2 linked regions of the Pigmentibacter sp. JX0631 genome follow. The protein of the gene in region 1 interacts with the protein of each later gene in a pairwise test. Links are inferred from orthologs where the notes say so. Each region holds a gene or a part of one and is shown on either strand. Other genes may lie near its edges. The genes, in order: QEJ31_RS08705 and recJ.

Region 1 (15,811 bases):
TTAACTGATTTTAATTTTTTAGGAAAAAACAAAATCAGTTTTATTATACAATGCAGTTGGAAACTTTTGTTTTTCTTTAGATGCATTGCGCGAAAATGAAAAATCGTCAATATTTTGACAGATGATATCTAAACTATAATAAGGAATTGAGCATGTTTTATCAAAAATTATTTTCATTTTTTGGCTTTCTTGGGGTTTCTCTGGGAGCTTTTGGAGCGCATGGTTTGAAAAATAAGGTTTCCTTAGAAAGTTTGGAAATTTGGAAAACAGCAACACTTTATTTGCTTGTGCATGTAATTATTGGTTTGCTTTCATTATTTTTTGCAAAATCAAAAAAATCAGCGTTTTGTTTTGCATTAGGCTCATTTCTTTTTGCTGGATCTTTATACTTATTAGTTATTCTGAATATGCCGATTTTAGGAATTGTGACTCCATTTGGTGGAACTGCATTATTAATAGGGTGGATATTTCTCTTTTTTGATTTTAAAAAAGAGATCTTTCAAAAATAATGCATTGATTGAGGAAATATGAACGACAATAAAAAACAAACAAAAGATACTAAAGATTACAAAAATAAAACACAAAAAGTGATTTCAGGTGTTTCTTTTTTTCTTACTAAATTATTTTATTTTAAAGTAAAAACAGGCCCTGCAGTTCAAGAAAAAACCCACCACTGGTTTAGTGTTCTGTGCTTAACGGGCGTGGATTATTTTTCAACACTGGCTTATCAACCCGGTATTGCCTTAATGGCTGTGGGCGCATTAGCTCCTTTTTCTTCGTTTCTATTGGTTCTTGTTACTTTATTTGGCGCAGTTCCCACCTATCGGGAAGTGGCAAAAAGATCCTATACAGGGCAAGGATCTATTGCCATGTTGGAAAGTTACTTAAAAGGTTGGCTCGGAAAATTCTGCGTTTTAGGTTTAATTTCTTTTGCAATGACCGACTTTTTTATTACGATAACTCTTTCAGCATCAGATGCTGCCGCACATATGGTAGAAAACCCTTATTTTAGTCAAATTGTTGGGCATTCTAATTTAGGCATCTCTATCATAATGGTTTTAATTTTAGGTTTCATATTTTATATGGGATTTAAAGAAGCCATTTTATTTGCAATGCTTTGCACTTTACCCTTTTTATTTTTAACTTTAATTGTTATCGGCGTTTCAGGTTATGAAATAGTTAAAGACATTTCATTATTTTACCAATGGATCAATGAACCAATATTTAAAGTTGATTTATTTGGTTTATTTATTATTTCGGCATTAGCATTCCCGAAACTTGCACTTGGACTCAGTGGTTTTGAAACTGGTGTGTCAGTTATGCCTCTTATTAGTAATGGCAAAAATAACGATCAGCATCCTCATAACAAATTAATTAGTTATGTACCTTTAGAAAGAATAAAAGGAACGAAAAATTTATTACTTTGTTCAGCAGTAATTATGTCGGCCTATTTATTAACTTCAAGTGTTGTTACCTCAATTCTTTTAAAACAAGCGCAAGTAGTCGACGGGGGAGAAGCTGCAGGTAGAGCCTTATCGTTTCTAGCGCACAAATACGTAGGAAATATTTTTGGTACAATCTATGATATATCCACAATCGTTATTTTAGGTTTTGCTGGTGCATCTGCTTTAGCAGGATTGCTTAATATCATTCCAAGATATCTTCCTAGATTTGGAATGGCTCCCCAATGGGCATCATTTCGCAGACCATTAGTCATTCTAATTACATTAATCAGTATATTAATTTTAGTAGTATTTAAAGCAAATGTTAATGCTCAGACAGGAGCATATGCGACAGGAATTTTAGCATTAATTTTATCGGCTTCTATAGCTGTTATGATAGCGTTAAAAAGAGAAGCAAAACTAAATCATTCTAAAAAAATTAAGTTCAAAATATTTTACTTCGCTTTAGTTTCTTGTGTATTTACTTATACTTTAATAGATAATATTAAAATAAGACCTGATGGTTTAGTTATTGCCTTTTTATTCTTTATCGCAATTTTACTAGCGAGTGCTATTAGCCGTTGGCGTAGAGCATTTGAATTACGTGTTGAATCTCACACATTTTTAGGAAAAGAATCTGAAAATATGTGGGAAGAAATGAAAAATAAAAAAGTAAATTTAGTCCCAATATCTTTTGGAGATAAAAATTGGTTTAAGCGCAAAGAAGAAAAGATTAAAGAATACTATAAATGTGAATCGCCATTAGCTTTTTTGACAATTTCGTTGCGTGATGATCGTAGTGAATTTGAAACACCTCTTGTCATTAAAATTTCTAAGATGGATAATAATCTAAGTAATTATTTGATTGAGGTTTCAGGAGCTGTTGCTTTACCAAATACTATTGCTTATATCAGTGAACAAATTGATCCTATAGCAATTTATTTAGGTCTCGCAAGACAAAATGCAATGGAGCAAGCCATCTTTTACGTTTTGTTTGGTGAAGGCGAAATTGGAATCTTAACTTATAAGGTTTTAGTTCAATATTGGGAGTCGACTGATGAAGATGATGTAAGGCCAGTGATTTTTCTTATGTCAGAGTAATTTATTCTTTTTCTTAAATAGGCTGAGGTGTAATGAGCGTCATAAATAACGAAAAAGAAGCTCTATTATTTTTTGCCGACATCAGTGGATATACTGAATTTGTTAAAAAACATACCTCAACATGGGCTCACGGACAATTTATTATTTCTGAATTGCTTAAAATTATTTTACAGGAAATTGATGAACCTTTGAAGATTGCAAAAATAGAAGGGGATGCTATCTTTTTTTATATGCCTGTTGAACTTACCTTTGATCAAAAATTGATTAGTAACAAACTTCTAAAATTTTTTAGTGAATTTGATAACAAAAAATTATCACTAAATTCTGTAAGAAGTTGCGAGTGTCAATGCTGTTCTAATGTTGAAAAATTAAAACTAAAAATTATTGTCCATTTTGGGAAAGTTTTAATATATCAAATAAATCAATTTCAAGAATTATCAGGATTGGATGTGATTATTTTACATAGATTATCGAAAAATTCTGTGCAAAAAAATGAATATTTAATGCTAACTGAATCCGCTTTTAATAAAATTGCATATTTTAAAGATATTTCTTTTACTGCAAAAAAAGAGCATTATGAAGATATTGGAAATGTAAACACATTAGTATATTTTCCTAGCGCAGAACAAAGTCAAGGTAAAGAAGTTATTTCTAGTAATTTCGAAAAATTTTTATTTAAATATAAATTACTATTTATGACCTTTTATTTAATTATGAGGTCTGTTGTGCAATTAAAATTCTTGAATGTTCGGAATTAAATCTAGTATAATAATAGCTACTAAAAAATAGATTTTAAAGTCCATTATGTTTTATCAAAATGGTAATTAAAAACTCATTTTCCTGTTTGGGTGAATTTCTTTCTCGCAGGCCAACAATTGTGCTTATAAAAAAAATGCATGAAAAGAAAAACATTATGTTTTGTCAACTCTAATTATTAAACCAAAAAAAATAAACAGTTACATTGTAAATTTAGAAAATTTGTTCGAGATATTTATAAGTATTTGATCGAAAAAAATTTCATAATTTTCAAAAAATGTAAATTTTAAATAAAAAATAAATAATTTCATATTAATAAATTAATTAAAGTAATAATTTCTGTTAAAATTTATTTTTAAATTTCCTTGATATTAAATAAAAAAAAACTAAATAAATAGTGATAAATATTTTATAAAAAAAATATGCTAATTTTATATAAAAAATCAGTATGTTTTTTTAAAAACAAGAAAACAACTTTAATACTTGAAATTTAAATGGTATTTTATAATTTTTATAAGGAGTTTGCATGATAAATATAAATAGAATAGTTATTTTTGGAGATAGTTTAAGTGATTTTAATAGAATGCAAGATAGCATTTTAGGAAAAGTAAGTAAAACTATTGGAAAAATTCCTCGTTCACCTTATCAAAGATTTACAAATGGATATGCTTGGGGTGACTGGTTAAGAACATATCTATTTAGAAGTAAAGTAAAAAGAATGAGTGGAATAGAATTAGTAAACGAAGCTTATTCGGTAAATTATATTCCAAAATACTTGCCACCTGATACAGAATTTATTAAATTTAAAATTGAAAATTATGCTGTAGGTGGAGCGACAGCTATAAATTTTAAAAAGGTAAAAAAAGGAAATTTAGTTTCAAATTTTCTTGACAATTTATCGTCTGAATGTGATTTATTTCTTAAAGAAAATAGAATAAATTCTTCAAACGAAAATCAAAATCTATTAAATAATGATCTTTATATCATATGGGCTGGAGCTAATGATTTTATTACGGCTGGATGGGATGATTTTGAATGCGCAAATCATGCAACAGAAGCTATTCTTGATTTAATAAAACGCTTAATGAATTATGGTGGGCAAAATTTCGTAATATTTAATTTACCATTTTTTACAGCTGCACCTAGATTTAGATTGAGTGAAGAGGAAAATAATGAGGTCAATAAAATACGTAATGTTCATTTAGATGACTTAGTAAGATACTTTAATTTTTTGTTAAACGAAAAAGTTAACAGTTTTTTAAATCAAAATTTAAATAGCTCAAGAGATAATATAAATCTTGTAAGAAAATCAAGAGAAGCTCTAACTAGGGTTGCCAATGATCTTCCAGCTACTGTATCAAAATCTGTATATGCTGATCTTGCAAAACCATTAAATAATTTTAATTTAAATATTGAAATAAAAGATTTAAATTCAGTAATGATCAATTTAGATGAAAATAAATTTCAAAAACTTGAATTTGAAAATGAAGTTTATCCTACAAAAATTACAGAATATAAAAAAGGAATGACTCAAATAGATAAATCTAGAATAAAAAATCGTGAGGAACAAAGGCTTTCAACTATGAATAGTAATACAATTTTAACGAGAACTTCGCAGATAATTTCCTCAAATAACTCGAACCCTTATATTGATGATCCTAAAAATTACAAAGAAAAATTTATAAGGAAAAACTCTTTGGGAGATAAAAATCCAAATGAAAAAAACTCTTTACTTAAAGTTTATGCTTATCATGATGATGTTCACCCAGGAAAAGAGATTCATAATTTACTAGGAATTATAATTTCTAAGATGTTAAATAAATCTTTTAATTTCTTTGCTCCTACAAGTAGATCATTTGAAATTTAATTTAGAACTATTTACTAATAATGTGCACTGTATATTTATATTAGATGAATTAATTTTAAAGTAGATTATTTTAGATTAAAAATTAAGAATTTCTAATAAAATAAATTTGCTTTAAATTTTGATAATTGAAATTATTACATTGCTGTTGAATCATTTCTATAACCCATTCGCGTGATATTTCTTCAGATAATGGAATTGCAAGATCTTTAATATTCTGTTTTTTACAATGTTGGAGAAGGGATTCAAATACAGGTTCTAAATTACTTATTTTTATTTTTTCTTGCCAATTATTTTTTACTGTCATTGTTAAAATGTGTTTCGTGCCAAATAATGCGGATATACTATAATGATATGTATGATAAGGTTTTAATTGCTTTCTGATACAAGCCCTAGCATATTCACGGTAATAGTCAGGCCATACACGTTTCATTTTTTTGGTTAAAGGATCATGACTTAACCCAATACAGTTAATGGGGTGAATAACCGCTTCAGGATAGATATCAAATACATTTTCAATTGTTGTAAATATCATAACCCACCAACACTATTTATTAAGCATCCTTATAGACAGGTAGTTAAAGATTGTTGCAACCAATGCTGCGCTACTGCCTACCCATAAACCATAGCCTATTTTTATTTGATTTGTCGCTAAAGCAACAACACCAAACATTTCAACTGGCAATGTTTTAGCAATCGTAGTTTGATATGCTATACGGGCTAGTTGGTAGTAATAAATGAAAGTAATGCATAAAGAAAGTAAAAGTAAAAAATATAAGATAAATTTCTTTGCTTTTGCAGTCCTTCCTAAAATAAAAGACAATATAAGCATTACTAGAGAAAGTAGTAAGATGAGTAAGACGGAATTTCCTCCTACGTCTAATCCCGTCTTTGAGCCAACACCATAGGACATCCAGGGCAATAGAGGGCAAGTGAGCATCAATAAACAAAGGATATTCAAGGTATAGTATTTTAACTTTTCTGCTTGATTCATAATCATTCCTTTAGTTAGTAAAAATGAGAATCATGATTTTTATTATAGTATAATTTTAATATACTTAAAAATTTTTAATAATATCATTTTCTTTTTTACCAAGATTTTCTTAAGATGAAAATCTAAATAAAATTAAAATGCAATCTTATTAGAATTTTATTGAAAGTATTTTAATTTTTTATTTTAAAAAATATTTTTAATATTTTCTTTTTTTAAATGATTTAGTTTTATTTTAAAGTAATTATCTATATAAAAATTATTTTCATTCAATTAATTTAAAATTTAGATAGTTTAATTTATTGAAATAACTGAAAATTAATTTAATGAAAACTAAATTGACAACAAAATAATAAAAATATATTTTCCTAATTAATAACCCTTTTATTAGTTAGGAAAATATATGGGAATTATGTTAAAAAAAAATGCGTTTGATTTTTCAACCTCTAGTTTACTAGAACAATATAAATCAGATAATGATTGGTTTGCAAACGGTTGGAATATTTTATCTAATGAAAAACATATATCAACAGCATATAACTTATATTCTTCATCTTATTCAACAAAGCATGAATTTTTGCTTTTAGGTGATAGTGATATTCGAACAAATCCTGAACTTGTGAATGACTTTGGAAAAACAACAGGAGCAAGAGCCAGTATAAATATGGCTGGTACTAATGGCGCTATTTTAGATGATATTTACTGGTCACCATTACTAAATGATTGTTTTATTTTAGGAGGTATTCATAGAAATTTAGACTTTTGTTATGCTGAGGTAAACTCAAATCGTATAAATTATCTTTCTAATCCAACATCATTTGACTATCTAAATACATGGATCGAGTTTTTTAATAAGAATCCTGATATTTTATTTATAAAGAGTAATAGATTAAAAAAATTTAATCCTAGAGTATTTGCAAGAGAACTTCTTGGTTTAAAACTTTTTGGTTATGAAACGGTTTTAGATAATCTTCAATTATCTTTCAAATGTATGGATAAAGATAAAGCTAATAGCGCAAGTTTTTCAGAATATATAAATTATTTAAATAAGTTTCCTTTTAATGTTAATTTAGAAGGTGTTAAAAAAGAAATATCTAAATTTTTGTTTGGTAATGAACAAGCGCTCCAAATGGATTTAAAATACAAATAAAATCATTCATATAAGAAAAAGTAGAAGTTTTTATGCTGAATTAATAAACAGAGCTTTGAATGCAATTTATTTAAGCTTTATTTTATTGAAATAATTAAAAATAATAAATTTACATTTTCCCTTAAAAAAATTAAAATTCTTTTGCAAACAATTTTGTTTCTTTATTTTTTGCATCCAATTTTCAAATTAATTTCTAAGGGTCTAAAATAAAATGAAAAAATTTAATTATTTAATTCCTGTTTTTTCTCTTTTAGCTATAAGCTGCGGAAAATCGAATAATGATTCTGATAAAAATAAGAGTGAATATACAGTTAATAATAAATATGAATTTAAAGATACTCCATCAAAAGGCTTTAATGATAGAATTAGTGCATTAGTATTTCATTATACTGCACTTGATCAAGATAAATCTTTGGAAACTCTTATTAAAGGTAACGTTAGCGCGCATTGGTTAATTCCTGAATCAGGAAATACTGTGTATAAATTGGTGAGCGAAGACAAACGATCATACCATGCCGGGATCAGTTCTTGGAAACGAAGATCTGATCTCAATGATACTTCCGTTGGAATAGAAATAGTTAATTTGGGTTATACTTGTATTAATAACCCAAAGAGTGATCAATGCCCAAAGAATGAAAAAAAATGGTACAAATATACCGATGATCAAATATCTATGATTCTTAATTTAGCAAAGGATATTCAAAATCGATATAAAATTGATCCTTTATGCGTCGTTGGTCACTCAGATATAGCTGTAGGTAGAAAAGTTGATCCAGGTCCCTATTTCCCATGGCAACAATTAGCAAATGCTGGAGTTGGTGCTTGGGTTACTGAAGATGAAATTCAACAACAGCTTAAGTTAATTCAAAATAGTATTAGTGATGATATAACTACTTTTACTCTACAAACAAGATTATATGAATTTGGTTACGATATTCGGAATTCTAACTACACAGACAAATTTATAGATAATGAATTAACAAAAAAAATATTTCCTGAATTTTCAGATACTGACAGTAAAATAAAGAATTGGAAAAGTATACCTTTTGATAATCTAGTTTTATTAAATAAATTAAATACATATTCTTCAAAAAATACTACTGATGCAATTAATATAAAAGATATTTTTGATATTAATCTAACTATGAGTGCTATTGATGCTTTTGCAATGCACTTTTTACCAGAAGAATTTTTATCTAATGAGGTTGCTGATAATAAAAAACTTCTTGCGACTATACAAGCTTTACTAATTAAATATCCTAATAGAGCCAAATCGGGGTGTGGGTACTAAAATCTCTTATAAATTTACTTAATTAATATTTTTTAGTGAAAAAATCTTTGATGTACATAGGTAATGGGGTTTTATTTCTACTGTCAGCTAAGGCATCCGAATAAGATATCTCGCATGGAATGATTCCAGACCAAGTATCGAATTCTTGATCCATTTCTTTATCAACAGGAAATCCAGTTCTTGTTTTTGCAGACGCTTCGTCAAGATTAAACGCAATAACTTCTGTTATTTTTGTTTCATGCTCGGTTGGTTGTCTTACATTTTCCCATCGTTTTGGTAGTATTTTATTTGTTAAAGCTGCAAATATTTTGTATTTTTCATCGCTTTTAGTTACCTTTTGTCCATTTGAAAATATAACAACGGAACGGTAGTTTAATGAATGGGAAAATGCGGACTTTGCTAAAACCAAGCCGTCAACTATACTTACAGTTATACAAGTTTTTTTTTCATTGCTTAATGCTTTCATCATTCTGCTACCAATGGAACCATGGATATAAATTTTATTTTCGATTCTTACATACATAGTAGGCATAACAAAGACGTTTGCATTTTCATCTACAAAACCAATATTACATAAGTAACAGGAATCTAAAATATTATAAATAATTTCCTTGTCATATGAACCTCTGTCTGGATAGCGATTTAGCGTCGTAATTGTTTTTGTTTTAGTATCTGACATCTACATTCTCCTCTCTTCTGTTACTTTTCACTCTGTTATTTTAAGTTAAACTGGTCTAATGTTAAGGACCAGTTTTAAAGAAAGGCTTAGACCAGTGAAAGAATTTTCTCTTCAACTAGCAAATACAAATCGTTGCTGTTATCTGAATTTTGCTGAAAGCATAAAAAATGCAATAAGAATTGGAGTTTTAAAAGCAGGTGAAAAATTACCTGCAAGTAGAACATTTTCAAAAATGCTTGGAATTCATAAAAATACAATCTTAGCTGGATTTGAAGAGTTACAAGTAGAAGGGTGGATACATTCGAAACAAAGAAAAGGGTATTGGGTTTCTGAAACATTACCTAATTGTTTCTTTAAATCTAAAAAATTAAAAGACGAGATTAAATTCTCACAAAATAATTATTCGGAATTAAATTGGGATTTAAATAAAGTCCCTTCTGTTAATTTAAATTTAGTTACAAAAAATAAAATTAGATATCATTTTAAAGGAGCAGGCCCTGATATTAGAGAGTTTCCTTTAGATGATTTTCGTTCTTATTTAAATGAAAGCATAAAAAGGGCTGGAACAAAATTATTTAGTTATGATTCGCCAAGAGGGTATGATCCTTTTCTCGATCAAGTTAGTATTTATTTACGTAGAGTAAGAGGTTTTATTCCACAAGAATTAGTAGTTACTCATGGAGCGCAAGAGGCTCTTTTTATTATAGCGCAAATATTAATAAAGACTGGTGATTATGTAGCTGTAGAAGAATTAGGGTATCAATCTGCCTTTGCGGTATTTAAAAATTTTGGCGCAAATTTAATTCCTATTCAATTAGATGAAAATGGTATTATTCCTGAGCATTTGGAAGAGCAAGTAAAAAAACAAAAAATAAAATTACTCTACCTAACTCCTTTACATCAGTATCCAACAACTGTTACTTTAACAATTGAAAGAAGATTGAAGATTTATGAAATTGCTGTAAAAAATAATATTAAAATTATTGAAGATGACTATGATCATGAGTTTCATTATAAAACACAGCCATTACCTCCAATGGCTGCTAACGATCCAGCGGGCATTATTCTATATGTCACTACCTTTTCTAAAATTTTTTCACCTTCTGCGAGAATAGGAATTTTAGCCATTCCATCATTTCTTCTTGCGCATGTTTTAAAAGTAAAAAAAATCATTAGCTATCAAAACGATCTTTTGCTGCAAGATGCATTGTGGCGATGGATGCGTGCTGGGGGATTTGAAAAGCATTTACGGCGTATGCGCAAAATTTATCAGGAACGAAGAGATGTTCTAAACTCTAGTTTGTTACTTTTGCAAAAGCAGCTGTCTTCTTTATCTTGGAGAAACCCAAATGGAGGAATGGCTATTTGGGTGGACTTAGGATTTTCTAGTTTTGAATTCTCAAAAAAGGCTTTACGCAAAGGGGTTTTAATAGGGCACGAAAGTGAGTACACAAGTCGGGAGAGTAATAATAAAAATAATTCTAGTAATGGAAATCACATTCGGTTATTTTTTGCTAATTTAAAATCAGCCGAAATAAAAGAAGGAATGCAAATATTGGGTGAGCTTTTTTAATTCACTCCACTATTATTATTTAAAACTAATTTTTAAGTTGTAAGTAGAGAAAGTTAAGAGATTTATGGTGACAAGGAGTGGACTTGAACCACCGACCTGAGGATTATGAGACCTCCGCTCTAACCAGCTGAGCTACCCTGCCACAATCGTGAATGAAGCAAATATTATGTTATCGTTTAAAAGTCAAGCAAGGGCTTTGAGGATTTACAACTTTTGCCCTTTGAATGAAGTACTGAAACAAGTAGGTTATTCAGTTGCTTCTTCAGCACTTTTCTTAGTCTTTTTAACTACTTTTGCTTTATTACTAGCCTTTTTAGGAGCCTTCTTCGGAGCCGTAGAAGTATCTTCTCCCAGTAAAGCTTTTCTAGAAACAAACTTAAATTCAAAATTTCCATTCTCTTTTAAGTGCAATGCGGCAGCAAATGGACGACCTTTTTTCGACTTAAAGTCTACAATAGGAGGAGTTGAGCCTGTGATTAGAAATGACTTATAATCATCCAAAGTCATTTCTTTTCCACATAAAATTCGCGGCATTCTTGAAATCAGCTTTTTAACTTTTTTAGGTTTTGCTGGTTTTTTAGGAGCAGCCTTTTTTCGAGTTTTCTTTGGTGGATTATCAGATTCCTGAGCATTATCTGTAGATTCTGGCTTTAACGTTTGATCAACTGCGCCAAATTCACACATGTATGCCGTTTCTGTTACTTTTATTGTGCCCGGTTTTTTTAAGAAAGTTTCTGGTAGATATTCTTCATGCAAGACAACTATATCATAACCAGTTAAGGACTCTTTCGGGGTCCCATCTTGTTCACAAAAAATAATCCCTTTTACTGGGGAAATTGTTAAATATTCTTCATGAAAAGAGGTGCCTGTTGAGTTGCTAAACTCAAATGGTCCGGCAATTTTACTTGTTAAAACTTCTTCAACCAAACTTCTATCTATATAACGATGGTTTTTTTCTTTCCAAATAATAAAGTTACATTCATTCTCTTCTTTTTCTTTTGTATTGACAGCTAAGTTACATTTGTAACCCCAAAAGCCTTCAAAAACTTTACCATTTTTGCAAACCGGACATCTACCTAGGGTTGGATCATTTTTATAAATAGCGTCGTATTCAAATGTTCTTGTTTTTTCTACAACTGATGAGGTAAAATCAAACATTTCTTGCATAAATTCAGATCTTTTTTTCAAACCTTTTTCCATTTTGCGAAGATCATATTCAATTTCACCGGTTAACTCTACCTTTGAGAGCATATCTATTGGAATACGGCTAAGAACATCAACAAGTCGAATTCCTTTGGAAGTTGCTCTTAATGATTTTCCTGTTCTATTTACGTATTCTTTAACAATTAAATTCTCGATAACTTCTGCGCGAGTAGCAGGTGTTCCAATCCCTTTATCTTTTAATACTTCAGCAATTTCTTCATCTGCAATAGATTTACCACAATGCTCCATCAAGGAAAGAAGCTTTGCTTCAGTCAAGCGGGCTGGAGGTTTAGTTGCATTTTGAAGTGGAGATATTTCTTCTGTTTGAACTGGTGTAACGGCCTCTGGATTTTTTTCATTTAATTTAGGCAATTTACTTTCTTCTTCAGTATCCAAACCATAAACTTCTCTCCAACCTGGTTCTTGTAAATCTTGAACTCGAGTCCGAAAATGTTGTTCTCCAACTTTAGTAATTCTTTCAACTTTTGCCCAAATAGCATGGGTCATAAAGGCTGCAAGAAAACGTTTTAAAACTAAATTGTAGATACGTGCGTCATCACCGTCTAATTTTTCAGTTGGTAATTGTCCTGTTGGGATAATTGCAAAGTGATCGGAAACAAATTTATTATTAAATATTCTATCTTTATTTAATAATCCTGTTTTCATAATTGTTTTACAGGCTTTTGTAAATTCTGTCGGGACAGCAGAAAACTCTTTGATCACATTTGTTACGTTTTCTACATAATCTTCAGGAAGGTAACGCGAATCAGTTCTAGGATAAGTTAACAATTTGTGTTTTTCATACAATCTTTGCGCTGCTTGTAACGTTCTTGATGCCGACATGCCTAATTTTCGATTGGCTTCACGTTGCAATAAAGTGAGATCAAACAGTTGTGGAGCAATTTCTTTGGATTCTTTCCGCACTTCAGAAGCAGTAGCTTGTTTTCTATGTTTTTCAAAATCTTTTAAGATATCATCTAATTTATCTTGCGAAAATATTCTGTCTTCTTTTTCAACGTAATGAATAAGATCGTCTTCATCCAAGTTTGGCTTTTTAAAGTTTGGGTCAAACCAAGCACCAGAATATTCATGTGTGACAGTAGAAAAACGTCCTTCCAATGTAAAATAAGGTTGTGGACGATGTTTCAGATGATCTAATTCTCTTTTCGCAATTAGAGCTAAAGTTGGAGTTTGTACTCTACCAACGGACCAAACACCTTTTGTATTTCTAGATTTTAATCGTTTCGTTACGGCTCTAGTCGCATTCATTCCTATAAGCCAATCACTTTCAGCTCTACAACGGGCAGCGTCACCAAGGTTATCGTATTCGCTGCCACGTTTCATAACTTTAAAGCCGTTTCGAATAGCTTCGGGAGTCATACTTTGAAGCCATAATCTTTTTGAAGGCTTATTTTGCTCACAAAAATCATAAATTTCACGGAATATAAGTTCACCTTCTCTGCCGGCATCACATGCATTTATAAGACCCATAACATCATTTTTTTTCGCTAAACTTTTTATATGTTGCAGACGTTCTGTTTGGCCTTTTTTGGGTTTGTACTGAAATTCATTTGGTAAGATAGGTAAATCTTGTAACAACCAACGTTTGTACTTTGGATCTAGTTCTTCTGGTTCGAGCAATTCTAGTAAATGCCCGACTGCCCAGGTGATATAGTATTGTTGCGATTCATAATGGTCGCTTTTTTTCTCAAATCCACCTAATGCTTTAGCGAGATCTCCAGCTACTGATGGTTTTTCAGTAATAACGAGCCATTTGGAAGCTTTATCCATAATTCACCTTAATTCGTAGATTACAAAGTTGCGTTTACCTTGGACTGATTTGTTGTAAAATGTTCTGTCCAAGATCAACTATATCTTTTTGTTCCGATTTTATTAAATTACGCGCTGTGTTAAGTAAAGCAGATTCGTAATCAAGTTTCGGAATCGTTAGCAAAACCCATACTATATAAAATCTTTCTGGTCCGTTGTCAGTATCCCGTTGACGATATTCCCAATAGATTTCTTTAGGATTGGCTGGCTGAGAACGGATTGTTAATCTATTCTCTTTAATTTTTTGCGATAATTCAGATAAAATAGATTCATTTTTTATAGAATTTTTCTTTGTAAATTCATTTAATTTATTTAATAAATCTGTTTGTATCTTCTGCATTATTAAATAAGACGTTTGTAAAGTAGCAGCAGCCTGGGCTTGTTTTAATCCTAAGTAAAGATTATAAATATCACTTTTTTTATAAACTAAAAAGATATTTTCATTTGTATTAAAGTTTTTATCTTCACTGTAAGTCCAAAGAGGTGTATCTTTGTTACTTTTTTCTAATATTATATCTTGGTTTTGAAAACTAACACAACCGCAAAATAATAAGATGAGGCTAAGATTCATTGCTTTAAAATAAAGTATTTTTATTTTTTTCATAAACAAGAGCTCCTAGCATAACGACTTATTCAGATTATTAAAATAAAAGTAGATTATAAATAATATTCTAAGCAAATCTTTTTGCGAGTTCAACTATATTTGAACAATTAATAGGCAAATTTTGCGTATCAATAGGATAAGCTATACTGTTTCCTTTTTGTAAAATAGCATTCCCTTCCCAATTGTGGATGGCAAAACCAGCTTCTGGCAGTATGACATGAAAAGGCGCTACATCCCAAATTTCAACTTTAGGATCAATAAAAGCTTTAATAGAACCATTCAATAAGAGATAATAACCTAATGCATCTGGATATGTTCTAGTTTTATAATTATCACTGTATAACTCTTGAATAAATTCACCTTTATTTTCTAAGTAAAACCTATAAGGATCAGCTGTAGCTATTAATTCTATCAATGGGTTACCTACTAATTTATTACGCGAATAGGGCTCATCATTGATAAAGACCCCAGAACCTTTCATCGCACTCATCGTAATATTTAATGCGGGTAAAGCAGCAAATCCTATAATAGGTTTTCCTTCTTTTAATACCGCAATCAAGGAAGAGTAAAAGGGAATATTATGGACGAAACTAAAAGTTCCATCAATAGGATCGAGTATCCAAGTATAAGCGTCTTTTTCACAATTTACAGAACCGCCTTGCTCTTCACCAAGAATAGAATGGTCAGGATGATTTTCAAAAATTATTTTTCGCAATTCAGCTTCAATGTTTTTATCTGCTTCGGTTACCCAAGTTTTATCTTTTTTCAAAGTTTGAGAGTCAACACCATGCTTAAACTCAAGACACATTTTTGATGCAAGTTGAGAACATTTCTTGGCGGTTGCAAAAATTTTGTTGTCAGAGTTCATCATTTAAATCCTCAAGATTGTTATTGCCGAACAACTTTTACAGTATTAGTGTATCTGTATTAAAAACGCAAAAGGGTGTTTTTTTCTTTGGAGCTTTTTATGTCTTCTGAAACCATTTACGATGAGTTAAGATTCTTACAAACAAACCGCTCCTTTTTAGGAAGAGAGTTTTTAACTTGGCTTTGGTTTAAAACAGAAACTCAAAATCATAAATTAAATATTGGTAATTTTGGTTCTTTTCATTTGTATATTGATGATAAAATTGTATTAAGTAGTTCAAATGGTTCTGTGCGAGAAAATAGTTTAAAAGGAGGAACTCCTGCTTATGCATTTGAAGCAGGAAGTGCGCTAGGTACAGGAAAATTGGTACATGAAGCAAAATTTATTTTACAGGACTCACAACGTCAGTGGAGTTTTTCATTGGTAGGGGAAGATTTATCGCTGCGAAATGTTCGCTTA
Region 2 (15,533 bases), 860 kb from region 1 along the record:
CAAAGAATTGAAAGAGTATCTGTTAATTCTTTGAAGTTTAATTCAGTTAAAATTCTTTTTGGGTCAAAAATCGCAAAACTTTTCATATTAAATATTCCTCAGCAATTTTGCTTAAAGTATATTATATAAATAATTATTTTTATTATTCAAATTTAAGTGTCACAAGATTTATAAAGTAAAATTTTGCTTTGAAAGTTTGAAATAGAAATTACTTTTTACTAAAATTTTATTTATCTAATAGGTTATGGTAACCAAATGGGAATTCTATCTATAAATCTTTGGACTTTAATTATAATATACATTTTTCTTTTAAAATTTAAATTTCTATTTAATTTTAATCGTAAATTTTTCTTTCATAAAAATTTGCTAAACAATAATTCTTATACTCAAAGATAGAATTACTTGGACTATTCACTAATTGCTGTTTACCTAAATTATGTTGGATAACGTATGCAATTAAACAATGCGTATAACTTGTTGGATGGACAGAATCCCAAAATAAAGTTCGTACATTAGTAATCTCCTTTTTATCTGCACAAAATAAATTTTTTTGTGATTGAAAAGGATTTGCCACAGGATTTCGTTTAAATTCACCTTTGTAACAAGGAAGCTGAATAGTATTGCTATCAAAATCTTTAAAAGTATATGCACTATTTAAATACATTAAATCATAAGAAAATTTACTTCCATCAAGAAAATTCTCACTATTGATAAATTTTGATAAATATGGGTTAATATCAACATAATATATTAAAGAATTTAAAGGTTTTGAATTTCTCTCTTCAACTTTCTGTTTCAATATTGAATTATGAATTTGTACTATTTCAGACAAACGATAATAAACTTGCTCCTTAGTTTTAAACTTTCCGCCAGAAAAATTATAATTGTCATTTAAAATACCTTCTGGAGTCATTCCTATATTTGGTAAACTAAGCAATAAAATATGTTTCGCTCCAGCATGCTGTAACTGATAAATACTATTCATTATATTACTTACAATTCCTTCACTCATTTTATAGCTATCATTATCAACCAACCTTGTATAATCGCTTTTACTATTCATAATTTCTAAATAATCATTTCCGCCTATCCATATAACATAAAGTGTCTCATCAGGTGATTGTATTGTAAAATTTCCTTTAAATGTATTTCCATTTAAATAATTTTTCAGATATTTATTAATATAGTCAGTCATACCACCAGTTATTAAGTTTCTAACTCCAGACTTTAAAAAAGAAACTATTTTATACATTGGTTTATTGATCTCTGACTTTGTTTTTGCTCCACCATATGCAAAGTTTAAAATAGGTACTTGATTTATTATACTATAGTAATCTCCCCATACTAAACCATTACTAAATCTTCCTTTAAAATAAGGATCACTTGGAAGATAATGAGTAAATTCTTTTAAATTTCCGTTATCAGATAAACTATCACCAAATACTACTATTCTTTTAATTTGTTCATTTCGCAGTGGATTCATGAAATAAATTGGATATACAAAATCTTGTATTTCAGCTTGTAAAATTGCTTTAATATCATATAATTTTAGAACGTTTAAATTTTTTGCTGACTTATTTTTAAGATAAATAATATTATTACAATACTCCAGAGCATTCTGATAAGTTAACTTTGTTTCTATAAAAAATCCATCTTCAATGTGCCCATTTAAAGAAGCATAATTTGTTTCATCTGTTTTTGATTCAACTCCCCAATAGTAAGAAATATTTGAATTATTATATATAGTTTGATTTACTCCACTATCAGATTGAGAATTATTTATTTCGTAATAGTAACAAGCAAGTGAATATTGATGTTGTTTCTTTTCTTGGTAATTTAGAATTGAAACTTTGTAAGGTCTTCCATAGGAAGCTGAAAATTCACCATTTCCTAATTGTCCTTGGAAATTATTTCCCCAACAATAAACTGTTCCATTGTTTTTTAATGCACAGGTATGAATTCCTCCAGCAGATATTGAATTGATATCTAGTAAATTTGGAACTTCTAATGGTAAGTAGTGAATTGTATTTTTAGTGACAGTACCTAATTGAAAGTTATTTTTAGAATTACTACCCCAACAAATAACTGTATTATTTTTTGTTAAACCGCAAACATGATTATCTCCAATACTAATATCTTTAATATCTTGGAAATGATCGAGTTTAAAAGGAACAGGAAACTTCGCATTTTTATTTTCAATAGTATTTTCTACTCCTAACTGGGAAAATGTATTATCCCCCCAGCAGTATAAGTTATTAGAAGTATTTAATGCGCAAGTTGATGAACCACCTGCGTAGATACTTTTTATATTTTTTAAATTTTGAACTAAATTAACTATAGTTTTATTTTGTATTTTCCTATTACCGACTTGTCCGCTTCTATTATCACCCCAACAAAAAACTTCACCTTTTCCATGTAAAGCACAAATGTGTTGGTTACCTGAACTGATCATAGTTATTTTTGAAATGTAATTATTTTTTATAGGTAACGCAGATTCTGATAATTGATTTGTTAGTAATTGACCTTCGCTATTATCTCCCCAACAATAAATATCCCCTAAATTATCTAATGCACAAGAATGATTTTCTCCTAGTGAAATACTTTTAATATTTTTTAATTCTTTTATTTCTTTTAAGGAAGCTATTCTAGGTTGATTTAGCTGAATGGGTATTCCTAATTGACCAAAAGTATTCAGTCCCCAGCATTGTACACTTCCATTTTTTTTTAGAGCGCAAGTATGCTGCCCACCAGCAGAAATGGAAACAACATTATTTAAATTTGGGACGATTTTAGGAATACTGCTGTCATTTCCTAAACTGCCTAATTGGTAATTTAAGTTATCCCCCCAACAATATACTTCACCATTACTTTGTAGTGCACATGTATGTCTCTTTCCTGATGAAATTTGAATTACATTTTTAAAATCGTAAGCAGTAACTGAATTTAAGAAAAATATACTGACAATAAAAGTGAATAAAAATTTTAAGAACTTCATATATTTTGCTCCCAAATTTCAATTTTACTTACTAAACTATCGGGTTTACTTGCAAAAAATATTTTTGCCTCATTTCCACAGTAATTTTTGATATCATGTAAAATAAGATCTGATTTTTTCATATTTGTAATATTATCAAGAAGATAATATTCTTCATTTACAGCTTTACTAATAATTGTATAAATAGTTGGCCAAACATTTAATATAAATGTCAACCAAAATCCTTTATTTACACTTTCTATTTTCTTAGAATATTTTTTTTCACAGTAGATTGAAATCTTTTCATTTCTTACTTCATTCCTATTAGGATCTAGCAAAACAAATTTCAGATTTTTTTCATTACTAAAAATTCTTTCATCAATATCTCTTTTCTTATAATTTTCCTTACTAATAATTATATCACTAACCCCAATATGATAGGATCGAATATGGTTTCCTATTGATTCATTCATAATACGCAGATCTATTGGTAAAAAAGCTTCCTTTGCCTCTTTTAAATACTTAACTACACAATTATCTAAAGACTTTAGATTTTGACAATCAGAAAAGTAGTCATCAATAACATTTAAATTTATTTCAGAGTTAATTAAATTTGTATTGTAATATTTTAATTGTTCATTTGATAAATAAATATGCTTATTTTGTGATAATGTATTTTTTAATTTGGTATTTAATTTTTTATTTTCTTCTTTTATTATGTTTAGTTTATCACTAAAATTAGCATAATCTAAACCAAAATTAAATTTATCACTAAAATATTCCCCACTATTATTTACTATTATAATCTGTGAATATGGTGTTGTTTTAATAGATGAGGTAATCCATAAGGCATTATCATTAAGATCTAATTGATTTTGAAACTCATTTGAAAAATACTCATTTATAGTTTCAAACATTTGATTACACTGCTCGATTTGATTTAAATTACATACGTTTTTCTTTAATATTTTCTGTAACTGAATAAAATCGCCACCTAATTGTATTCCTGAAATTGTAATTTTAATGTCATTATTTATTTTCTCATTAGCATTACTATATTTAAAATCAACAAATGAATTTATTCCATTAAAAATATTTTTATCTCCATTTATCCTATTTTCAAATGAAATTTTTGACTCTTTATTCTTGAAGTCAATTTTTGCAGTTATAATTAAAAAAGCAGATAATTTCTGCTTTTCAACAACAGAATCGCCACAAATTTTTATAAATTCTGATTTATTTTTTTCAAATATCGAAGAATAAAAATTATTTATCTTAAATCCATTTTCACTATTGTCGTTTTTAATTAGAGAATTCATTCCCTTTGTCACACTTGATACTAGAGTTACCGTAGAAGAAAGTTCGCTAGCTTTTAAATTACTTAAATAACCACTATCAAAAGTAATATTCCCTTGGAGCGAATTTAATTTACCATTTGTATTTATATTTAAAATTTCATTCAATTCAGAAGAAGAGATATTATTATAAAATGAAATTTGTGACCTACCATCAGGAATAAATTCAAATGAAGTATTGTCTAAACAACTATTCTTAAGTTTGTTTTCAATAGAACTAAATCCTTTTCCAACAATTGCTGAGGTCATTTCTGATTGTTTTTGAAAAACTTCAGAAGTAAATAAATTATCTACTTTGTAAAGCTCTGTTTGGGTCTGTTTTTTTTCTCCACAAGCAGTAAGTATTAAGACAATCAAATTCAATATAGCTAAATAGATAAGCTTCATGAATAATTCCTTACTTTATTAATTTTTAGAAATATTTTATTTAAGATCAACTCATCACAAAATCGATTTTATAATTTAATTTATTAAAACAATTAGTTAACTTTATTTAATTGTTAATATATTAATTAAAAATAGTCAAGAAAGTTTAAAAAATGCTAAAAATATAAAATGAATAGCAAATTAAATAAAATAACTTGGAAAAATTTGGTAAAAATTTGGAAGAATGAATACAATTTTTAAAAAAAAAGGATAGAAAAAATAATTTTTAATTATTTAACAAAAAGATTAAATTTTTATAATCTCAATTCTATTATAAGACCTTCTGAACCTTGCTTAATTTCATAGTCGCATTGAGCCACATGCACTAAATCTATCCAAGTAACAAAACTTATCAGTGCAAATAAAGTATTTGGACTGTTCGGATCTAAGGCAATCATAGCCATACCCTTTTCAATTCTTTCATTTACATCAAGCTCGTTGTTTTTTACCAAGGCAAAAAACTCTTCAGGAAAAGCCATTCCCTCGCATTCCCAGCGGGTGATAATTTTTCCATCTATACTTTTTGCAGAGAAAACAACTCCATTGCCCCTTCTTGCAAAATAAACGCAACTTCTCCAAGGACCGACAAGCAAACGCCGCAAAAGCGCTTCATTTGTATTTGCTTTCAGTGGTGTTACGATAGCATGTTCAATGTTTATCCCTTTTCTCCGCCAAGTAGTATCAAATGTTTCTGCTACATCTCTAAATATTTGGGAAACATCCATATTTTGAGGCGGTGATTTGACCACTAATTTTTCAATCATACCTTTCGGATCATTTGCTAAATAAATTTCAAATTCATTCAAACTATCGACAACATCATTCCAACGGCGTTTTAACAGTGAATTAGGATCTACTCCATTCAAACCAATAAAAGCATCTTGTTGCCTATCTTGTTTTTGTTTTAAAAATGACTTTTCCATTGCGTAAGCTCTGACTTGCTGGATAAATTGATATAAAGCCATTTCGGGAGCAGGAATTCCCTTCCGCGGTTCTTCAATATGTAATTGACCTTTAAAAAATTGAAATGCAAAAGAAAATTTATTAATTGCATTGTTCTTCATAATATTTGCGCAAATAAAACCTACTAATAATATAATTAAAAAAATTGATGTTAGAAGAAAAATTAAAGCACATAGAATAAGTATACTGATATTTGCATGTATCGATTTTTCAAAGACACTTAGAGCAATAAATACTCCAGTAGAAATAGCTGTTATTATGATAAAAAAAATACAAACAAATAAAGAAAAGCTTCTTTTTATTTGCTCTTTTTTATCTAATTCTTCATTTAAACCTGGCTTTGAAGGTTTATTAAAAGAATTTTGTGACTGATACTTTTTCTTCCGAACATACCATGGTTCAATATCATTTCTATGTGACTGGATCATAGGCGCGTCCACTTCAATTAAAATTAACAAATAAAATATGGTTTATGAAAACCAATTCTACTGCATAGGATTTGAATAGGCAAAATTTATTAGAATAAGGACGAAGATAAAACAGGCGCATAATCTATCACCCGCACATCGGTTGTCAGACGCCCGTTCCAAACAGCTAGTTTTGCTTCAACTACTAGCTGAACACTCAATCCTGTTTCTAAAAATTGCTCAAAAACTTCAGCTAACCCAAAAGCTGTCAACCAAGCTTCTGAACCTCCATCGTAGAATAGAACTTTAGCATGGTTTTGGGAAATGTCTTTGCCCATTCTTTTAACATGTCTAACCTGAACAGGCCCCAACAACCAGCGAGTTCTCGGGTTCTCGACGCCATAAGGCTCTAATTCTTCAAGTTTTTCTACTAAAGAAAGAGTTAAACTTTCCAAAGAAAGTAAACCATCGACTTTTAGTAATGGAGTTTTATCTTTATCCTGAATATTTATTTTCGCTTGAGAATGTAAATACTCCGTTAGCCATTCCAATTTTTCTGGCGAAATTGTCAAACCCACAGCATGAAAATGTCCACCAAAAGAAATAAACTCATCGCGAGCAGCATTAAGTGTTGCAAACAAATTAAATGCATGTGTCGAACGACCACTTCCTTTTAATTTTCCATCTACTGTGCCAAACACAAGAACAGGTCTATAAAATTTTTCCAATACTCGGGTTGCTACTAATCCGACTACCCCAGGATGCCAATGCGGTTGATGCAAAACAAGAGCATCGGGTATGAAACTCATTTTTCGCACCAATTCAAATGCCTCTTCGGTATATTGCTTTTCCAAAAGTTGACGCTCAGAGTTTTCTTGATGCAAGTGGAAAGCCATTTCTTTTGCTGAATTTATGTCACTAGTAGCTAATAATTCAACACTTCTAAGAGCATTTCCTAAACGACCTGCAGCATTTAAACGGGGGCCAATTTTAAAACCAATATCACTTGCGGTCACTTTTTGCCCAACTTTCCACCCAGCACAAAGTAACAATTCTTGAATCCCCAGACGGTTTCCTAGACTTATATTTTGCAACAATACTTCTAAACCAATTTTACACAAAATATAATTTGCTCCCACAAGCGGAGCCATATCTGCAATTGTACCAATTGCAACAAAATCGAGATAATTTTTTAAATTAATGTCACATTTAAAGCTGTTTTCTTTTAATTTCTGCCTTAATCCAATTAATAAATAAAATGCAACACCAACGCCTGCAATCATTTTTTCTGGAAATAAACAATTTTCCTGTTTAGGATTCAAAATTGCAAAAGCATTAGGCAATTTTAGAGGAATATCATGATGATCAGTAACAATAACATCTATACCTAGCTGTTTACTTTCCTCACAAGCAGCAACTGCGGATATGCCATTATCTACTGTGATCACTAGCCTTGTTTGCTGTGCGGCGAGTTTTCTTAAGCCAATACTATTGAGTCCATATCCTTCGAGCAACCTATCTGGAATATAAATATCAACAGGATAATTTATCTCGGCAAAAAATTGCTGTAACATGGCGCAAGATGTTGTTCCATCTACATCATAATCACCAAAAATTGTAATTTTTTCTTTTTGCCTAATAGCCTGCAGAATGCGCTCACAAGCTAATTTAAGATCTTTTAATAACCAAGGTTCTGGTAATAAACGTAGCAAGGCTCCATCTGTTTCAAGCATTTGACCATTGAGTAAAAATTTTTTCTTTTGGGAAAAATATTCTGCAAAAGAATCTGAATTTTTAGCAAATATATCTTTTATTTTCCAAGCATATCTTTCCGTAGTACATAAATATTCATTGGTAAAATGCTGCGTTACTTCTTCTTGGTTTGTTGTAAAAACCATTTACTTTTTTTCCTGTGGATGTTTTTTTCTAACATAAATAGGAGGAGCATAATCTTTTGGTTTTTCAACTACAGCTTTATCTTTCTGCTCTTTTTGTTTCCAGCCTAACTTAGTAAAGTAACCATCCATCATTAAAGTTAATGGAGCTGCAACATAAATAGAAGAATAAGTACCAACAACAACACCAACCAACATTGTAATTGCGAAATCTTCAATAGAACCACCGCCTAAAACGGATAATACTAATAAAGCCAAGATAGCAGTAACTGAAGTTAAAATAGTCCGATTCATAGTTTGACTAATACTTTTATTAACAACATCAATCATAGGCATTTTGGGTTGCAAAAGCCTAGTTTCACGAATTCGATCGTAAACAATTACCGTATCATTTATAGAGTAACCAACAATAGTTAAAAAAGCTGCTATTGAAGTGGTGTTAAAAGGACGACCGAGTAAAGTCATGAAACCAAGTGCAATAATAACATTGTGAATCAAACACAAAACTGCGCCTGGAGAAAATCTTGCGTCAAAACGAAAGGCAATATAAATAAGAATACCAATACAAGAAAGCAGCAAAGCCATATACCCCTTGTATTCATCTTCTTTTCCTACTTTGCCAGAAATATTTGTTGTAGAGGCAAAAACAAGCTTCTCTGCACCAAACTTTGCAGTTAACTTTTCTTTTAATTCGGCTGCTCTTCCTGTTGTTGCATTTTCATCTTTTCCTTTTTCTCTTTGAATTCTAATTAAAAAGGATTCAGAATTATCCTTCCGGACAGCAATATTCCCGTAAGCAGTTACTTCAGCATGATCAATACCAATAGCTTTTATGGCCTCTTGCAACTTTTCACGTGAAATGGAACGATCCACTACGTTGACTTGAATTTCTGCTCCGCCTAAAAAGTCTATACTATAATTCAGACCTTTTACTGCAACAATTACTAGTGATAATATAACAAGTAATAACGAAATTCCCACAGTAAATTTTCGCCATTTCATGAAATCAAAATAATAGTTATGTGGGAAAACCTGAATGTTTCCTAATTTAAACGCCATAATAGTTTTCCTCTTTTTTAGCCAAACCTTTTAATTTTTGTTTTTTCAACAAGCCATTGTCCAATAACTTCTGTTACGTAATATGAAGTAAATAATGTGCAGATAATACCGCATAACAAAGTAACAGCAAAGCCTTTAACTGTAGGATTACCATAAATTAAAAGAACAATCCCTGCGACAGCCGAAGTAATATGCGCATCTATTAAAGTGCGAAAGCTCGTACTATAACCTTTATAAAAAGCTTGTTTTTGAGAAAAACCAGAACGTATTTCTTCCCTAATACGCTCATTAATGACCACGTTACCATCAACAGCAATTGCCATAGTTAAAACAATTCCAGCTATACCTGGTAAAGTTAATGTAGCTCCAAACAAAGCCATAAAAGCTAGTATGAGAAGGACATTGAAAATCATAGCTAAATTAGCTACAAACCCAGATAAACCATAAATAAACAACATAACAACAATAACTAAAACTGCAGCAATTAGAGTTGAAATGACTCCAGCATGAATATTTTGCGCACCTTCAGTAGGTCCTATTTGACGTTCTTCAACAACTTTTACTGAAGCAGGTAAAGCTCCAGCACGTAAAACAAGAGCTAAATCTTGTGATTGTTTCATTTGCTCAGCCATATTTATATTGCTTCCCATAGTAATAGAAGCATTTCCCCCAGTAATTGGTGAACGAACATAGGGAGCACTTTGCAGATTTCCATCAAGAATAATGGCAACTTCGTGTGGCGCATTTTTGGGATCTGCGGCGGTAGTCGTCAGCTCTCCAAATAATTTCGCACCTTGTGGTTTAAATTTTAAAGAAACACTGTACTGCGGTATATAATTTTCAGCAGTTTGAACTGCTTGTGCATCTTCAATAAGATCACCTGTTAATTTAGCATGTGATTCTACTAAATAAGGGAGAGTAGATACGACTTTGCCTACTTGGGTTCCTTGGCCATAAATTCTTTTTAAAACTATAGTCGCATTTTTAGGTAATTTATTATTGTCTCTTAACCATCTTGAAAGTTCTTCAATAGTAGAAGGTTGATGATCTTCTTCAGAAATTTTTAAAGCTTTCCGCGCCTCAGCCAATAAAGGTAACAGCTGTTCCTGCGTAACAGAATTCAAAACTAAACGAAAATCAAGTTGTGCCGTGTTACCTAGTAATTGTTTTGCTCTTTCAGTATCTGACATTCCTGGTAATTCAACAACAACTCTTGTTATACCAGCTTGAAAAATATTTGGTTCAGAAACGCCAAACTGATCAATACGATTACGAATTGTATTGATTGCCTGTTGCATTAATTGTTTTTCAAATTCAGCAAGGTTTGTTTTATTAGGATAAAAATGTAAAGTATTTCCAACAGTTTTATCAAATAATAATAATAATGTTTGCTCATTGATTTTCTTTTGTAGCTGCTGGGCTTGGGCTTGATTTTCTATTTCAATAGTTGCAGAAAGATCATCATTTACTTTAAATGCTCCAGTTTTTATACCTTCAGTAGCTATGAGATCTTTTGCTCTTGACATTGCACGAATGATAGAGTCTTGAAGCGCTTTTTCAACTTCAACATTTAGAGTTAATGAAAGTCCACCTCGTAAATCAAGACCTAAATTTACTCTTGAAGATGGGAGAAAGTTTTCAGCAGCTATTTGGTACCACTTCTCTGGCTGGCCGTTTTGATCACGTTTCCAATCCGAAGGATTTCCAATAATAGTAGGTAAAGTATATAAAATTCCAAAAATAAGGGCACAGAAAATAATAACCGTTTTAATCCACCACAACGCGGGCATAGGAACTTTGTTTGGCATAAATCACCTGATGTGTTGCTATAAAAAAAACTTAAAATGAAACCGCCCGCCCAGAATGAGCGGGCGGTTTCATTTTTCAAAAGCAAAACCTAACTTTACTTTACAGAAGCTGCAGCAGCCTCTAGTCTTCCAGAAATGGAAGATTTGATAACGCGTAACGTAGAATTTCCTACATTTAATGAAACTATGTTGTCTTTCACTTCAACAACTGTCCCAATTATTCCTCCAGCTGTAATTACCTCGACCCCTGGAGTTAAAGAATTTAAAAATTCTTTTTGCTCTTTTGCTCTTTTCGACTGAGGACGGAAAACGAATAGCCACATAAATAGAATAATTCCACCCATGAGGGCTAAATTAACCCACATTGGGCCTCCTTGAGGAGCGCCTGCAGAAGCAGCCCCTGCTGGAGCTTGCTGAGGAGCACTCGCAGCAGTTTGAGCCATGACAGCACTGCCAAAACTAGAAGAAACCAATATAGCACTCAATTTCAATGTCGCTAATTTAAAATTCATGTATTTATCACTCCAATTAATCCAAAAAACAACAAGATTAATCTAGTATCATCTTTGCAATAGTTTGCAACTGCATGTTGGTCGTTCCTTCATAAATTTTGCCAATTTTTGCATCGCGATAAAACTTTTCAACTGGAAATTCTTTGATAAAACCATAGCCTCCAAAAATTTCTAACGCAGTACTGGCTACATTTTCCGCAACTTCACTTGCAAAACGTTTTGCCATAGCAGCTTCTTTTACAAAACTGAGACCAGCATCTTTCAATCGAGCAGCATTGTAAACCATCAGCTTAGCAGCTTCAATACGAATAGCCATATCTGCAATCTGAAACTGAATTCCTTGAAACTGAGAAATTGTTTTGCCGAATTGTTCACGTTGCTTTGCATATTGTACTGCTGCAAAATATGCGCCTTCAGCAAGCCCTAACATTTGCGCAGCTATGCCAATTCTACCTTCATTCAAAGTTTCAATTGCAATTTTATAACCTTTCCCTACTTCACCAATAACATTTTCTTTTGGTACTTTAGCATTCTCAAAAATAACTTCACAAGTACTACTAGCTCGAATTCCTAATTTAGATTCTTTCCTACCTAAAGTAACTCCACCCATATCTTTATCAACAAAAAAAGCAGTAATTCCTTTGTAACCTAATTCTGGGCTAATGTTTGCAAAAACAAGAAATACAGAAGCCTCTTTTGCATTGGTAATAAATATTTTTTTACCATTTAATTCATAGTGAGAACCTTTATCACTAGCAGTTGTTCTAAGTGCAAAAGCATCTGACCCACTATTAGATTCTGTTAAACAATAACTTCCCACTCTATTTTTAGCCATTTGCGGAAAATATTTATTTTTTATTTGCTCTGGTCCCCATTTTAAAAGAGCATTTGCGACTAAAGTATTTTGGACATCAACAAAAACACTGACACTAGGATCGACTTGAGCTAAAGCCTGAATAGCAAGAATTGCTTGGAAGAAAGATCCGCCTGCGCCACCATATTTTTCAGGAACTTCAATTGCCATTAAACCTAGATCAAAAATTTTATTTATTATTTCAGGTGACAAGAGTTCTTTTTCATCCATTTCAGCTATGTGCGGTTGAATTTCTTTTTTCGCAAATTCAAGAACTGAATGAAAAAACATGGATTCTTCTTCTTTTAAATGTGTCAATGGATTGAAAGAATGATTTAGCATAAGTCGACTCCTAACAATATTCAAACAAGATTTCAAAAACTTCATATCTGAAAAGTGATACAAAAGCAAAAAACTAGAAAGTGATTTTTGTATGTTTATTGTTTACTTTATTCATAGTAGATAAAAGTTTCATCTATGTTCAAAATTTTAACGCCCAGTTTCTTTACTAGTTAATAAATTTTCCAAAGACTCCGAAGCATGAAAAGTTTATAGGAATTTTTTGGAGAGTAGTGAATGAAAAAAATAAGTCTTAGTTTTAAATTAAATTTATCACTAGGTATATTATTTTTTCTTATATTATGCATCTCAATATATTCAATTTTAATGATAAATAAAACAAACTCTTATTCACAAAATACCGGAGAAAACTGGTTACCTAGTATTGTGGCAATTGGAGAATTAAAAAGAGATCTAATTGCAGGGCCAAGGGGGTTGATTTTATATTCCTTAGATTGGGCAACAAATTCTTCCCAAGCAATAAAAAATAAAGGATTAGAAGAATTTAGTGGAAATTTTAAAAAATTTGAAGACCACTTAAAAAATTATGCTCAATATGTCAGTGAACCAGGAGAAAAAGAATTATATGATAAATCTCTATCTAATTGGAAAATACTAAATGACAGTATTCAAGAAATAAAAAAAATTATTGAAGAAAATAAAAGTCCAAATATTGGATTTAATTTTTATCGTGAAAAAATGATTTCTCAAGTAACAAATTTAGATGAAGAATTAAATAAAATATCTGAATACAATTATAAAGGTGGTGTTAGTTCCACAAATGATGGCGCTTATTTAACTAATTTAACCAATATTTCAATGGGAATTACAATAATTTCTTCAATGATAATAGGTTATATTATTTTTCTCATAATTAAAAAATCTACAGGACTAATTGAAAAAGCGATAAAAAAATTAAAAGAACAAAGTGTTGAAAACCATAGAATTGCTAACGAATTAAAAAGTGGATCAAAAAAACTAGAGAATTCTGTTACCGAACAATCTGCAGCTATTCACGAAACCACAGCAGCAATTAATGAAATAACAAGTATGGTAAATCGTACTGCTGAAAATGCCAGAGAATCTACTGAAGTTGCAAAAAAGGCTTCTGAAAAGTCTGAAATTGGACAAAGCACGATGACAAAATTAGTAAAAGCAATGGAAACTATTCAAGAATCTAATGTACAGTTACAAAATATTGCAGTAATTATTAATCAAATTAATTCAAAAACTGCAGTAATAAATGACATCGTTTCCAAAACTGAATTACTATCACTAAATGCTTCCATAGAATCAGCAAGAGCAGGAGAATATGGAAAAGGTTTTGCTGTTGTTGCTGAAGAAGTTGGGAATTTAGCAAAAATTAGTGGAAAATCAGCAAATGAAATTCAAGAACTCATTACTGCTAGCCAAGAACAAGTAAACAAAATACTTGAACTAACCAAAGCCAGAGTTGATGATGGGAAAAAAGTAACTAGTGAAGCTCAAGACTCTTTCATTAAAATTTCAGCTGACATTGTAAAAATGTCAGAAGTAATTCAACAAATATTTGAAGCAACCCGTGAACAAGAAATAGGCGTAAGAAAAATATCTGATGCCATGTCCGCAATTGATAAAGCAACACAAAATAGCAGCCTTGCGGTTAAATCAACTGCAAAATCTTCTGAAGAATTAGTAGAACAGAGTGATAAGCTAGACGGTACAGCTGGGAATATTAGTTTAGTAATTATAGGGACGAGGTAAAGAAGAATTTTATGAAAAACAGTTTTGCATTTAAATTAAACATAGCAACCATAATACTTCTTTCCTCTATTTTAATTTCAGGTTTATATTCAATTTTTATGATTAATAAATCACAAGAATATGCCCATGAAACTGGAATAAATTGGTTGCCTAGTGTTAACTTACTGGCAGGAATTTCAGAAAATTTTGGGCAAATTTCTAGAAGACATGTAACTATAATTGGCAATTATATTACCAATCAAGGAAAAGAAAAAATAGATGATGATAAAGCAAAATTAACTGAATTTATTGCCGCAATAGAAAAAAAAATGGAAGAATATCCAAATTTTATCTCTGATGCTGAAGAAAAAAATTTATTTAATCTTTTAAGTAGTGCTTGGAAGGCGTGTAAAGATGAAATAGTTGAAGATTTAAAAGATCTTGAAGAGGGAAAAGGAAATATTGTTTTTGAAACTTACAATACTAAAACATTAAACTTATTTTTGCAAACAACCAAAGCATTAGAAAATCTTACCAATTATAATGCAAAAGGAGCTTATGATTCAACAAAATCAGGAGCATATCTTACAAAATTAACAAGTATAACGATGACTTTGATATTAATTTTTTCAGCAATTGTTACTTTAACAATTTTTACTATAAATTTAAAATCTTTGAAATCTATTTCTAAATCTGTCATAGATTTAAAATCCCAATCAAAAGAAACAAATAAAATAGCTCATGTCTTAAACGATGATTCCCAAAAACTTTCCAAGTCTGCAACAGAACAAGCAAATTCTGTGCATGAAACAAGCTCTTCTATTGAAGAAATTACAAGTATGGTAAATCGGACTGCTGAAAATGCAAAAGAATCAACGGAAGTAGCAACCAATGCTTCAAATAAAGCTGAAGACGGACAAGTAACAATGCGAAAGTTAGTAACTGCGATGGAAACAATTCAAGATTCCAACGCACAATTACAAAATATTGCAACTATCATTAATCAAATTAATACTAAAACTGCAGTTATTAATGATATTGTGTCTAAAACTGAACTACTTTCTTTAAATGCTTCCATAGAATCAGCCCGAGCAGGTGAATATGGAAAAGGGTTTGCTGTTGTGGCGGAAGAAGTTGGAAATTTGGCAAAAATTAGTGGGAAATCGGCCAATGAAATTCAAGAGCTGATCACCTCTAGCCAAGAACAAGTTAATAAAATT

The links.
Region 2: the proteins of QEJ31_RS08705 (region 1) and recJ interact in binary tests that used the Escherichia coli proteins (3 or more experiments, as listed by UniProt). The link is inferred for Pigmentibacter sp. JX0631 from one-to-one orthologs.

What each region holds. Positions count from the first base shown.
Region 1 is NZ_CP123622.1:1,991,196-2,007,006, forward strand. The notes cover bases 10,894-14,171. They hold QEJ31_RS08705 (DNA topoisomerase 3), read right to left. Parts: upstream 13,842-14,171; coding sequence 11,094-13,841; downstream 10,894-11,093. Other genes in these bases: QEJ31_RS08710 (hypothetical protein), read right to left, coding at 13,876-14,171. Also shown: QEJ31_RS08650 (DUF423 domain-containing protein), read left to right, coding at 153-509; QEJ31_RS08655 (hypothetical protein), read left to right, coding at 528-2,543; QEJ31_RS08660 (DUF2652 domain-containing protein), read left to right, coding at 2,576-3,301; QEJ31_RS08665 (SGNH/GDSL hydrolase family protein), read left to right, coding at 3,826-5,166; QEJ31_RS08670 (macro domain-containing protein), read right to left, coding at 5,249-5,698; QEJ31_RS08675 (hypothetical protein), read right to left, coding at 5,711-6,157; QEJ31_RS08680 (hypothetical protein), read left to right, coding at 6,558-7,304; QEJ31_RS08685 (N-acetylmuramoyl-L-alanine amidase), read left to right, coding at 7,516-8,595; QEJ31_RS08690 (pyridoxamine 5'-phosphate oxidase family protein), read right to left, coding at 8,618-9,274; QEJ31_RS08695 (PLP-dependent aminotransferase family protein), read left to right, coding at 9,369-10,847; more of QEJ31_RS08710, read right to left, coding at 14,172-14,484; QEJ31_RS08715 (inositol monophosphatase), read right to left, coding at 14,552-15,352; QEJ31_RS08720 (hypothetical protein), read left to right, coding at 15,452-15,811.
Region 2 is NZ_CP123622.1:2,853,263-2,868,795, reverse strand. What follows is about bases 5,630-8,629. They hold recJ (single-stranded-DNA-specific exonuclease RecJ), read right to left. Parts: upstream 8,024-8,629; coding sequence 6,236-8,023; downstream 5,630-6,235. Other genes in these bases: secF (protein translocase subunit SecF), read right to left, coding at 8,024-8,629; QEJ31_RS12410 (hypothetical protein), read right to left, coding at 5,630-6,146. Also shown: QEJ31_RS12425 (GAF domain-containing sensor histidine kinase), read right to left, coding at 1-86; QEJ31_RS12420 (SGNH/GDSL hydrolase family protein), read right to left, coding at 335-2,995; QEJ31_RS12415 (hypothetical protein), read right to left, coding at 2,992-4,716; more of QEJ31_RS12410, read right to left, coding at 5,010-5,629; more of secF, read right to left, coding at 8,630-9,079; protein translocase subunit SecD, read right to left, coding at 9,097-10,887; preprotein translocase subunit YajC, read right to left, coding at 10,983-11,399; QEJ31_RS12385 (acyl-CoA dehydrogenase), read right to left, coding at 11,437-12,594; QEJ31_RS12380 (methyl-accepting chemotaxis protein), read left to right, coding at 12,829-14,334; QEJ31_RS12375 (methyl-accepting chemotaxis protein), read left to right, coding at 14,346-15,533. UniProt on the Escherichia coli protein: Single-stranded-DNA-specific exonuclease.